2 regions of the Acidovorax sp. FW305-C-20-28 genome follow, and region 1 is predicted to be linked to the other one. Evidence: riboswitches for the same ligand, from Rfam matches in the RefSeq annotation. Region 1 holds a riboswitch; the other holds the start of a gene.
The links. Region 1 has a riboswitch for cyclic di-GMP ahead of AC3WOH_RS01260 (hypothetical protein). Riboswitches for the same ligand answer to the same signal wherever they lie in the genome.
Positions count from the first base shown of each region.

Region 2: linked by a shared signal. The riboswitch ahead of AC3WOH_RS22620 (methyl-accepting chemotaxis protein) and the one ahead of AC3WOH_RS01260 (hypothetical protein) in region 1 are both predicted to bind cyclic di-GMP.

Region 1 is NZ_JBYSYM010000001.1:258,096-264,136, forward strand. Features, by position in the region: gene dinG (ATP-dependent DNA helicase DinG) at 1-766, opposite strand, end outside; gene AC3WOH_RS01255 (hypothetical protein) at 895-1,167, shown strand; cyclic di-GMP riboswitch class I at 1,305-1,404, shown strand; gene AC3WOH_RS01260 (hypothetical protein) at 1,604-2,569, shown strand; gene AC3WOH_RS01265 (GTP-binding protein) at 2,563-3,150, shown strand; gene AC3WOH_RS01270 (roadblock/LC7 domain-containing protein) at 3,143-3,610, shown strand; gene AC3WOH_RS01275 (hypothetical protein) at 3,665-4,027, shown strand; gene AC3WOH_RS01280 (HAD family hydrolase) at 4,033-4,719, opposite strand; gene AC3WOH_RS01285 (ankyrin repeat domain-containing protein) at 4,760-5,842, shown strand; gene AC3WOH_RS01290 (B12-binding domain-containing radical SAM protein) at 5,853-6,041, opposite strand, start outside.
Region 2 is NZ_JBYSYM010000021.1:88,255-94,295, reverse strand. Features, by position in the region: gene AC3WOH_RS22630 (methyl-accepting chemotaxis protein) at 1-1,084, shown strand, start outside; gene AC3WOH_RS22625 (tautomerase family protein) at 1,186-1,410, shown strand; cyclic di-GMP riboswitch class I at 1,476-1,569, shown strand; gene AC3WOH_RS22620 (methyl-accepting chemotaxis protein) at 1,756-3,486, shown strand; gene AC3WOH_RS22615 (chemotaxis protein CheW) at 3,486-3,992, shown strand; gene recJ (single-stranded-DNA-specific exonuclease RecJ) at 4,003-5,718, opposite strand; gene AC3WOH_RS22605 (phosphoglycerate mutase) at 5,715-6,041, opposite strand, start outside.

The sequences.
Region 1 (6,041 bases):
CCAGCGAGGACAGCAGCAGGTCGTGGTTGGCCACGATCACCTGCGCACCCACCAACTCCTTGCGCTTGTCGTAGTAGGTGCACTGGCTGAAGGCCGGGCAGTGCTTGCCGGTGCAGGAGGCGCCCTCGGCCGCCACGGCGCTCCAGACCTCGGGCTCGGGCGGCGTGTCCAGGCTGTCGCGGTCGCCGTCCCAGGCGCCCTGGGCCAGGGTTTGCGACATGGCCGAATAGAACTGGATGCGCGCCTCGGTCTCCTGGCGCGGGCGCTTGGCGCGGGCCGCGGCCTCTTCCTCGGCGAACAGGTCGTCCTCCATCGGGTCTTCGCTCGCCTCCCCGGTGCCGGCCAGCCGGTCGAGCTTGAGCTTGCAGACATAGCGCCCGCGCCCCTTGGCCAGGGAGAACTTGAAGGGCTGGGGCAGCAGTTTGGCCAGGGCCGGCAGGTCCTTGTGCACCAGCTGCTCCTGCAGCGCCACCGTGGCGGTGGAGATCAGCACGCGCGTGCCGCGTGACAGCGCCATGGCGATCGCCGGTGCGCAGTAGGCCAGGGACTTGCCCACGCCCGTGCCGGCCTGGATCACGGCGATCGAGCGCGTGGGCGCGGCCTCGCCCGCCTCCTCGTCCACCTTGCCCAGCGTGGCGTGGCTGAAGGTGTGGGCCACCTGCTCGGCCATGCGCCGCTGCCCCCCGCGGCTGCGAAACCCCGGGGTGGCCTGCACCACCGCATCGAACGACTGCAGGGCCGCCTGGGCCCACTCTGCTGAAGACATAAGGACGAGAGTGTGGCATATGGTTGGGCATACAGTATTTTTGAGGGCATGGGCCTACACGGCAGCCCTTGGCGCCTGCCTACCATGGGGCTGTACACGCGCCCCATGGCGCGGCCCAGGAGATTCCCATGACCACAAGCGCCGAACCCCGCACGACCCCCGCCTCGGTGGACACCACCCGGCGCCAGAGCGCCAACACCCCCTCACCCGGTGGTGCAGTGGCCACGGGCAAGCCCCAGGCGCAGGACCCCAAGCTCCCCCACGAGCGCGATCAATCCGTGGACATGACCCACGGCCAGCCCGACGTGCAGGTGCAGCAGGCCTACCGCGACGTGCAGCGCGGGCTGCAGGACACCGACCGCGGGCCCCCGGCCGACAAGGCCTACCAGAAGCAGAAGTAAGTAGCCCCGGTGCGAACGGCGCAGCCCACCCTGCGGGTGTGCGCCAGAACAACACCCGAAAAAAGCCTGCCGGGTGCAGGCGGCGCTGCGCGCCAATCTAATGGTTGCCAGCGCAACCCATTCCCCTATACTGAAAAGCACTGAAACGGCACCCCCGTGCGAAAGCCGGGTCCGCAAAGTCACCGGTCTACCGGCCCTGGAAGCAGTTCCCGGGCCCAGGACGGCGGGACTGCCACGTTGATCCAGGGTTGCTCAGGGGAGCCGCCGTCTCAGTTGTTGTCGCATACCTACAACCACGAGGCTGCCTCCAGCGATGCAACACCGCCACGGTCCCGCACTCGCCGCCGTTCCTGTTCCTGTTCTTCCTGCTTCGAGCGCGGGCCGGGCCTTCCATGGCCGCCTTCCAGGGCGCCATCCTGCACAGGGGGCTTGAACTATGGGCGACGGCTTGGTCATCGGTACGCAGGACATCGCGCAGAAGGACCAGATGGTGCTGCGCGCGCTGGTGCGCCTGCTGGACGGCGGGGTCAATGTCCGCGCACGCTTCAGCGAGCAGCTGGCCGAGTGCAACGTGGTTTTCGTGCCCGGCAGCTGGCCCTACCGTTTCCATGCCCCCTGCATCACCGTGCGCGTGCTGCACCCCGAAGATGCCGGCGCCCTGCCCGAGGCCACGGCCGACCTCACCGTCTCCACCCCGCTGCGCATGACCAATGTCATCGCCGTGCTGCAGTCGGCGACCCAGCGGGTGCATGGGGCCTCGCAATTCGACCCGGTCCAGGGCCTGCGGGCCATGTTCGACCTGCTCGCCGAGCGCACCCGTGTCGCCGAACGCCGCCGGGCCGTGGTGCCCATCAGCGGGGGCCAGCAGATCGTGTTCGACTTCGTGCAGCAGCTGGTGCACACCTCCATGTCCATGGATGCGCTGCTCTCGGGCGCCTACACCCTGGGCGAGCCGCACCGCGTGAGCCCGGTGGAGGAGGCGCTCATCGGGTCCATGCCCTCGCACAGCCTGCGCCACCTGCTGTGGAGCCTGGCCATGCGCCTGGCCGAGACCCGCGCGGGCGCCCCGGCCCGCCCCGGCTGGTACCGGCTGCTGCGCTGGCCCGATGCCATCGGCCTGTCGGCGGCCGGCCACCCCCGCCTGGCGGCGCTGCTCACCAGCCGGCCCCTGAGCTGCGAGCAGCTGTGCGCCAAGAGCGGCGTGCCCGAGGCCACGGTGCGCTGGTTCCTCGAAGCCAGCCTGGCCCTGGGCCTGGCGGTGGAGGAGAGCGCGCCTGCGGCGCCCGCCGCTGCAGCCGCCGTGGCAACGCCCGCACCCGTGGCCGCGGCCAAAACCCCCGTCCCGGCCGCCGCGCCCGCAGGCTGGCTCGGCAACCTGCGAGAACGGCTCAAGCTATGGTGATGCCTTCCACCGGGCCTGCGGTGTTCGCAGGCACTTCCCGCGATCTCAAGATCGTCTTCACCGGCCCCATGGGGGCCGGCAAGACCACCGCGATCCAGGCCATCAGCGATGGCCAGGCCCTGTCCACCGACGTGCCCATCACCGGCTGGGCCGAGCTGCCCATGCCGGGCAAGACCATGACCACCGTGGGCCTGGACTACGGCGAATGCCAGATGGACGGCGGCCAGTGGAAGCTCAAGCTCTTCGGCACGCCGGGGCAGGAGCGCTTTCGCTTCATGTGGGACATCCTGGGCGCGGGGGCCTTCGGCCTCATCGTGCTGGCCGACAACTCGCAGAGCGACCCCGTGGGCGAGGTGGCGCGCTACCTCAAGGCCTTTGCGCCCCACGTGCCCACGCGGCGCACCGTGGTCGGCGTGGGCCGGCTCGACACCCATCCCGCGCCCGGCATCGCCGACTACTGCGAGCAGCTGGGCGCCCTGGGCTACAACCCCCCGGTGCTGGAGGTGGACGTGCGGCGCGATGCCGACGTGCGCCTTCTGCTGTCGGTCCTGGTGAGCATGGCGGAGATCGAACATGAGTAGTAGCAGCAGCGACAGTTCCACCGGCGTTCCTTCTGCCGCCCCGGCGGTTCAGGCGTCCTTGCGCCTGGTGACCATTGCGCGCCTGGCCGAACTGCTGGGCGAATTGCAGCGCGGCACCCCGGGCATCCTGAGCGCCACGCTGGCCAGCGCCGACGGCTTCACGGTGGCCTCCACGCTCTCGGACAGCCAGGACGCCGACAAGCTCTCGGCCATGTCGGGCTCGCTGAGCGCGCTGGCCGGGGCCATGACGCGCGAGGCCGGCCACAGCGCGCCCGAGCGCCTGATCCTCGAATCGGGCAGCGGCCACATCGTCTCGATGAACGTGCCCGTGCCCTCGGGCGACCTGGTGCTCACAGTGGTCACCAACGAATCCTCGCTGCTGGGCAAGCTGCTCTGGAGCTGCCGCAACACCGCCGACCAGGTGATTGCGGCCTGCGCCGCAGCGCCGCAGCCGGGCTGATCCCCTGTTTTGCCGTTCCCGTTCCCTTGTTCCACCACCACCGGAGACCACGCCATGGCAATGACCCCCAAAGAACTCCTGAACCAGCTCATGCAGACCGAGGGCGCCATGTGCGCTGCGCTGGTGGACTACAACAGCGGCATGCTGCTCGAATCCGTGGGCAGCGGCATGGACCTGGAGCTGGCGGCCGCAGGCAACACCGAGGTCGTGCGCGCCAAGATGAAGACCATGAAGTCGCTGGGCATGCAGGGCACCATCGAGGACATCCTGATCACCCTGACCCACCAGTACCACATCATCCGCCCCGTGGAAAAGCACGACGGCCTGTTCATCTACTACGTGCTCGACCGCAGCCGCGCCAACCTGGCCATGGCCCGCCGCAAGGTGCTCGAAGCCGAGTCGCAGACCGCCATCTGATGGCGTCAGGTGCTGCGCGTGAACCAGCGCGGCACCTCGGCCAGGGCCTCTTCCAGCGAGCCCAAAACGGCCACACAGTCCTGCGCCACTTCGGGCGCGGGCTGCAGCAGGTCGGGTACGACCACCAGGCCCATGCCCGCGGCCAGCGCCGCGCAGGCGCCGTTGTGGCTGTCCTCGAAGGCCAGGCAGCGGGCCGGGTCCACCCCCAGCCGCGCGGCCGCCAGCGCATAGAGCGCCGGGTCGGGCTTGCCGCGCAGCACCTCGTTGCCGCCGGCCACCGCCGCAAAGTGCTGCAGCACGCCCACGCGCGCCAGGCGGTGGGTGATTTCGTCGGTGCGCGACGATGACGCCACCGCACAGGGAATGCCTGCGGCCTGCAATCGCGCGAGCAGTGCGGCCGCGCCGGGCTTGAGCGGGAACAGCAGCTCTCGGCCCTCCCCCTCCCCCAGCGCGGTGCGCACCGCCGCCATGGCCTGCTCGAACGGCGCCACCCCGCCCAGGTGCCTTTGCAGGATGGCATGCGAATCCTGCGCCGCCTTGCCCACCACCTGCAGGTAGTCGGGTTCGTGCAGCACCACACCCAGCGCCAGGGCGGCCTCGGTCCAGGCGCGCAGGGTGGCGCGTTCGGAATCGATGAGCAGGCCGTCCATGTCGAAGATGGCGGCGGCGAAGGGCGGGTGCGGGGTCGGCATCGAAATATGATGCCTGCAAAACCACTGCCTCCGAGGGACCATGGAAACCACCACGCGATTCACGCTGGTCTGCAAGAACGACACCGATGCCGATGCGCTGCATGCGGTGTTCACGAGCACTCCCGAGGGCGCGTCGCTCGAAGCCGCGGTCAAGGCCTTCTTTGCGGCCCGCAAGATCGCCATCCACCCCACGGACCACCTGGGCTTCGACCACTATGAGCGCTCGGGCCGAGTCATCGACGCGGTCTTCACCGCAGGCTCCACCGATGTCGGGGACTTCATCGGGCCCCTGTCCAAGGTCTGCCACGCCCTGCATGCGGAACTGGTGGACGACGAAGTGGCGCGCAAGCTTGAATACGGTTTCATCGACGGCAAGAAAAAGCCGCCTGCCGACGTCGTAGCCTTGATGAAGACCCTGGCCCCGACCGCCCAGCTGGGCCGCGTGGGTCGCACCATTGAGGCCGCCGAGCGCGAAGAGAACGACCCGACCTATGCCTTCATCCGTGCCATTGGCTTTTCCAAGAACCAGGCCACCGTGCAGGCCCTGCTGGAGAAGGGGGCTGATCCGAACAGCAAGTTCTCGTCGGGCTATTCCTGCCTGAACAAGGCCATCACCGACAAGCGCGTGAAGGTCGTGCAGCTCCTGCTGGAACATGGCGCCGACCCGAATCTACCGCACAAAGGCTACCCCAACCTGTACGAGGCCTGCCGCTTCTCGGCCCCCAAGATCGTGGACCTGCTGCTGCAGCACGGCGCCGATCCTGACGTGCGCGAGAAGGGATCTTCGAGTGCCAGCTACCCTATCGAGATCGCCATCTACTACCACCAGGCCAGGATCGTGCAGTCGCTGCTGGACAAGGGTGCGAGCACCCGCGGCCTGCCCCAACTGGCCAACCTGCTGGACTTCACGGCCACCTCGTTCGACGCCATGTACGAGAACCTGGACGGCAAGCTCGCCATCTTCCAGCTGCTGGTGCGCGATCCGGCGTGGAAGGCCGAACTGCAAGGGAGCCGGGACCGCTTGACCACCATGCTCCAGCAATCGTTCGCTGCCTACAAGTACCAGACGCCCAAGGACCGCAAGGACTTCGACGACATCCTGGCGTTCGTGGCTGCGGCCTGACCTCCCGAGGTCAGCCGCGTTGCTGCAACGCCCGCTCGATGCGGTCGCGCCGCACCGTCGTCTTGGGCACCTTGAAGGGGAACCAGCTGCGCACGTCCTCTTCGAGGCCGATGCCGTGCATGTAGTTGTAGATGGCCTTCTTCAGGCCGGCACCCAGTGCGTCGTGGTCCACGCCCGTGGGGTCGATGAAGGCCACGTC
Region 2 (6,041 bases), on a different contig from region 1:
CCTCACGCGCGAGCTGAGTTCCACCCGCAAAGACGAGTTCGGCCACATGCTGCGTTCGCTCTCGGCCATGTCGGCGCGCTTGCGCAGCGTGGTGAGCGAGGTGCGCCACGGGGTGGACTCGGTGTCCTCGGCCTCGGTGGAGATCGCCAACGGCAACCACGACCTGTCGGCGCGCACGGAGCAGACGGCCTCCAACCTGGAAGAGACGGCGGCCAGCATGGAACAGCTGACGGCCACGGTATCGCAATCGGCCGACACGGCGCGCCAGGCCAACCAACTGGCGGGCACGGCAGCGCAGGCCGCGGCACGCGGCGGCGAGGTGGTGGGCCAGGTGGTCAGCAGCATGCAGCAGATCACCGACAGCTCGCGCAAGATCAGCGACATCATCGGCACCATCGACGGCATTGCCTTCCAGACCAACATCCTGGCGCTGAATGCGGCCGTGGAAGCGGCGCGTGCCGGTGAACAGGGCCGTGGTTTTGCCGTGGTGGCCAGCGAAGTGCGCAGCCTGGCGCAGCGTAGCGCCGAGGCGGCCAAGGAAATCAAGACCCTGATCAGCGCCAGCGTGGAGAACGTGGAATCGGGCTCGGCCCAGGTGGCGCAGGCCGGGCAGAGCATGGAAGAGATCGTCTCGAGCGTGCAGCGCGTGAGCGACCTGATCGGGGAGATCACGGCTTCGTCCACGGAGCAGCGCGATGGCATTGCCCAGGTCAACCAGGCGGTGACGCACCTCGATCAGATGACGCAGCAAAACGCGGCGCTGGTGGAGGAATCGACGGCAGCGGCGGCCTCGATGCGCGACCAGGCGCAAAAGCTGGCCGAGGTGGTGTCGATGTTCAACGTGGGTGCTGTGGCTGCGCGGGCACCGGTGGCGCCACCACCACGCCCTGCTGCTGCAGCCGCCCGGCCGGTGGCGGCCCCTGCCCGCGCGGCCGTTGCCGGCAAAGCTTCCGCCCCGGCCGCGGCGCGGCTCACGGCATCCAGGCCGGCTGCGGCCCACAAGCCCGCGGCTGCCGGCCCGGCCCCTGCGCCGGCCCCGCGCGCAACGGCCAAGGGCGGCGACGACGACTGGGAAAGCTTCTGACCGGCTTGCCAAGCGTTTCTACCCAGACACCCCCGAGGGCAGCCCAGGCTGCCCTTTTTTCATGCAAGATGGGCGCCCTTCCATTGCCCCAAAGGTCTGCCATGCCCCTGGTCACCATCCGCCTTGCCAACCGCGACATCCCCACGACGTCGGCCCAGAAGGCTGCGCTCATTGCCGGCGCCACCCGCCTCATGCAGGAGGTGCTGGACAAGAAGCCCGAGACCGTGACCGTCATCATCGACGAGATCGACCCCGACAACTGGGGCGTGGGCGGCGAGCAGGTGACGGTGGTGCGCCAGCGCAGCAAGGGCCCCACCCAGGCCTGAGCCTGGGGCGGGCGGCGGCCTATTCCCGACCATATTCCTGACATATTTACTTACAGGTAGGATGCGCGCAACAAAGGCACACCCGTACGAAAGTCGGGGTCGCAAAGCTTCCGGTCTGAGACCTCGTGCGCGAGGGGGTATGGCAGCGGGGCCGCTGATTTCCGGATGACTTGCGTCCTCGGGTGACCTGCCGCCAGGCGAGGGCACCCCATCAGGGCGCGCCGCTGATCGCGCGCCCGCTTCTTCTTTTCCCCCTGCATTGACTGCCTTTGTGGCGCCCCTCCCGGGATGGACGGGGCTGGGCGCCCCTGTTCCAGTCCTCACGATGAATCCCAGGGAAAAGCAATGAAGTTGAACGATATCCGGGTGGCCACCAAGATGTGGGGCACGATCCTGGGCCTGTTGGTGTTGATGCTCGGCGTGTTTGTCTTCACCCAGTACCGCTCCAGCCTGGCCATGGAGCGGGCACTGGCCGATGTGCAGCGCTACGAGTCCAACATCACGGCGGCGGTGCGCTGGCAGGGCCTGACCGAGACCAATACCGAGCGCTCGCTGGCCAGCATGGCGAGCACCGACGAGGTGATCGAAAAGTTCTTTGCCAGCCGCCAGGATGCCGGCTCCGCCCTCATCAGCGAAGTCCAGTCCAGCGTGCGCGCCGGCGCCATCTCGGAGACCGACAAGGCCGCCCTGGCCAAGGTGGGCGAGGCCCGCGGTACCCTGCTCGACACCCTCAAGAAGCTCCCCGCGGTCAAGGCTTCGGCCGAGCCCGGTGCGCGCAAGGATTTTGCGCTCAAGGAATTCCTGCCGACCTCGGTGGCCTACGTCGATGCGCTCAAGGGCTTCGTCAAGGTACAGGAGGCCCAGCGCGACGCGGCCAAGATCGAGGCCGGAAATGCGCAGCGCAACGCCACGCTGCTGGGCCTGTCCAGCGCCGCCGTGGTGTTCGTGATCGGCATCCTGCTGGCGTCCCTGCTGGTGCGCTCGATCACGCGCCCGCTGGACCGCGCGGTGGCCGTGGCCGGCGCGATTGCGGGCGGTGACCTGACCCAGCAGGTTCATTCCTCGCGCAAGGACGAGTTCGGCCAACTGCTGCAGGCGCTGTCGCTGATGGTGGGCAAGCTGCATGGCGTGGTGACGGAGGTGCGCCGCGGCGTGGACTCGGTGTCCACGGCCTCGACCGAGATCGCCAATGGCAACCACGACCTGAGCAGCCGCACCGAGCAGACGGCCAGCAACCTGGAGGAGACGGCGGCCAGCATGGAGCAGCTGACGGCCACGGTGTCCCAGTCCTCGGACACGGCGCAGCAGGCGAATCAGCTCGCGGTGGGGGCCGCCCAGGCAGCCACGCATGGCGGCGAGGTGGTGGGCCAGGTCGTGGTCAGCATGCAGCAGATCAGCGACTCCTCCCGGCGCATCGCGGACATCATCGGCGTGATCGACGGCATTGCCTTCCAGACCAACATCCTGGCGCTCAATGCCGCCGTGGAAGCGGCCCGGGCCGGTGAGCAGGGGCGTGGTTTCGCCGTGGTGGCCGGCGAGGTGCGCAGCCTGGCGCAGCGCAGCGCCCAGGCGGCCAAGGAGATCAAGACCCTGATCAGCGCCTCGGTGGAAACCGTGGAAAAGGGCTCGGCCCAGGTGAGCCAGGCGGGCCAGGCCATGGGCGAGATCGTCGGCGGCGTGCGCCGCATGACCGACCTGATCGCAGAGATCGCGGCCTCGGCCAGCGAACAGCGCGACGGCATCGGGCAGGTGAACCAGGCCGTGACCAACCTGGACCAGATGACGCAGCAGAACGCCGCGCTGGTGGAAGAGTCGGCAGCCGCCGCTGCCGCTTTGCGCGACCAGGCCCAGCATTTGGCCGAGGTGGTCTCCATCTTCAACGTCGGCAGCGCAGCCATCGGCTACGCCAGTACACCTGCCGTGCCCCCGGCGATCAAGCCGCCAGCCGCCACCCCCACGCCGCCGAAGGCGGCGCTGGCCAAGGCAGCCGCGGTGCCGGCCCGAAAGGCTGCTGCGCCCCGTCTGGCCGACAAACCCGCCAGCGCACCGGACGATGACCAATGGACGAGCTTCTGATGAATGCTCCGAACGCGATCGCCACCCGCACGCCGCTGGCCGCTGCCGGCCAGTACCTGAGCTTTCGCCTGGGCGAAGAGAACTACGGCATCGACATCCTGAAGGTGCAGGAGATCCGCTCCTACGAGCCGCCCACGCGCATGCCCGACAGCGCAGGCTTTCTGCTCGGGGTGGTGAACCTGCGCGGCGTGGTCGTTCCCATCCTCGACCTGCGGGTGCGCCTGCATTGCGCCGACAGTGGGATCACCCCATCCACCGTGGTCATCGTGATCGACCTGGGGGCCCGCGTCGTGGGTGTGGTGGTGGATGCCGTCAGCGATGTGGTCACGCTGGAGGCCGGCATGGTGCACGCTGCGCCGGGGGTGTCGGGCGCGCCGGATGCGGCCTGCATCCGGGGCCTGGCACAGGTGGGCGAGCGCCTGCTGATCCTGCTCGACATCGAGGCCCTGCTGGGCGATGCGGCACCGGCCTTGGCCGGCGAAGGGCTGGTGGCGAGCGTCGGCTGAGCGCGCCGCGTCAGAGTTCCGCGCCTTCCACGAGGAACTGCACCCTGCGCTCGCCGCGCCACTCGTTGACATCGAGGCGGAAGGCCAGCAGCACTCGCGCCGGCAGCTGTTCGGTGTGGCCGAACCAGATCGCGTCGACGGGGTTGCCCTGGTGCATGAGCTTGAGCGACAGGTGGTTCTTGGCCTCGCCCACCAGGCGCTGGCTCAGCACCTGCACCTCTTCGCTGAAGGTCGGCGGCGCAAAGCCCTGACCCCAGACCTCGCGGTGCAGCGTGTCCACCAGGTCGGCGCGGCAGTACTCGGGCGCCAGCGGGCCATCGGTCTCGATGCGGCGCGTGAGCGTCGAGGCATCGAGCCATTCCTGCGCCACCTGGGCCAGGGCCTGCTCGAAGGTCTCGAAGGACTCTTCGGCCACGGTGCAGCCGGCCGCCATGGCATGGCCTCCGAACTTGAGCAGCACGCCCGGGTGGCGCTTGGCCACCAGGTCGAGCGCATCGCGCAGGTGAAAGCCCGGGATGGAGCGGCCCGAGCCCTTGAGCTCGTGCTCCTTGCCCGGTGCGCTGCTGGCCGCGAACACGAAGGTCGGGCGGTGCAGCTTGTCCTTGATGCGCGAGGCCACGATGCCGACCACGCCTTCGTGGAAGTCGGGGTCGAAGACGCTGATCGCGGGCGGCGGGTCTTCGCTCTCGTCGAACAGGTTCTCGGCCATCAGCATGGCCTGCTCGCGCATGCCGCCTTCGATCTCGCGGCGCTCGCGGTTGATGGCATCGAGCTGGCCGGCCAGGTGGCTGGCCCGGCCCGCGTCGTCGGTGAGCAGGCACTCGATGCCCAGCGTCATGTCGGCCAGCCGGCCAGCGGCATTGATGCGCGGGCCCAGCGCAAAGCCGAAGTCGAAGGTGGTGGCCGCCGGCGCCTTGCGGCCCGCGGCCGTGAACAGCGCGGCCACCCCGGCCGGCATGGCGCCTGCGCGGATGCGCCGCAGCCCCTGGGCCACCAGGCGGCGGTTGTTGGCGTCCAGGCGCACCACGTCGGCCACGGTGCCCAGGGCCACCAGGGTGAGCAGCGGGTCGAGCTTGGGCTGGCTGGCGGTATCGAATAGTCCCCGGCGGCGCAGCTCGGAGCGCAGTTCCATGAGCACATAGAACATCACCCCCACGCCGGCCAGGGCCTTGCTCTCGAAGCTGCAGCCGGGCTGGTTGGGGTTGACCATGGCATCGGCCGCGGGCAGCTCGGGGCCGGGCAGGTGGTGGTCGGTGACCAGCACCTTGAGTCCCTGGGCCCGGGCTTCGGCCACGCCCTCGACGCTGGCGATGCCATTGTCCACGGTGATCAGCATGTCGGCACCGCGCTCCTTCACACGGCGTGCGATCGGCGGGGTCAGGCCATAGCCATCGGTCACGCGGTCGGGCACCAGGTAGTCCACGTGCTTTGCGCCCAGCAGGCGCAGGCCGCGCACGGCCACGGCGCAGGCCGTGGCGCCATCGCAGTCGTAGTCGGCCACCACGCACAGGCGCAGGTCCTGCGCGATGGCATCGGCGAGCAGGGTGGCGGCATCGCTGATGCCCTTGAGCCCGGCGGGCGGCAGCAGGCGGGCCAGCCCGTCGTCCAGCTCGTCCTTGTCGCGCACGCCGCGCGCGGCATACAGGCGCGCAAGCAGGGGGTGTACACCCGCCTGCTCCAGCGCCCAGGCGGCGCGCGGGGGAATGTCTCTTGCCGTGATTTTCATAGTTGGCTTGCCACCTGCGCGAAGCGGAGGGGCTGGAAATGGGCCTTGATGCGCTGCACCAGGCCGCGCGGGGCGGTGTGGAAGGCCAGGGCGGCACGTTCGCCGCACAGCGTGAGGCGCACGGGGCGGCCCTGCTCGGCCTGGCGCAGCAGATCGGCCACGGGGCCCGCGTCCAGTGCCGTACAGGCGGTGGCCCAGGCGCGCCAGTCTTCGCGCAGGGCCGCATCGCGCAGGTCCGGGGGTACCGACGGCGCCGAGGCGTGCCCGGTGGCCGTGGCGGGCAGGCCGCCCGCGCCATGCACCCAGAAGGAGTTGACGGCCGG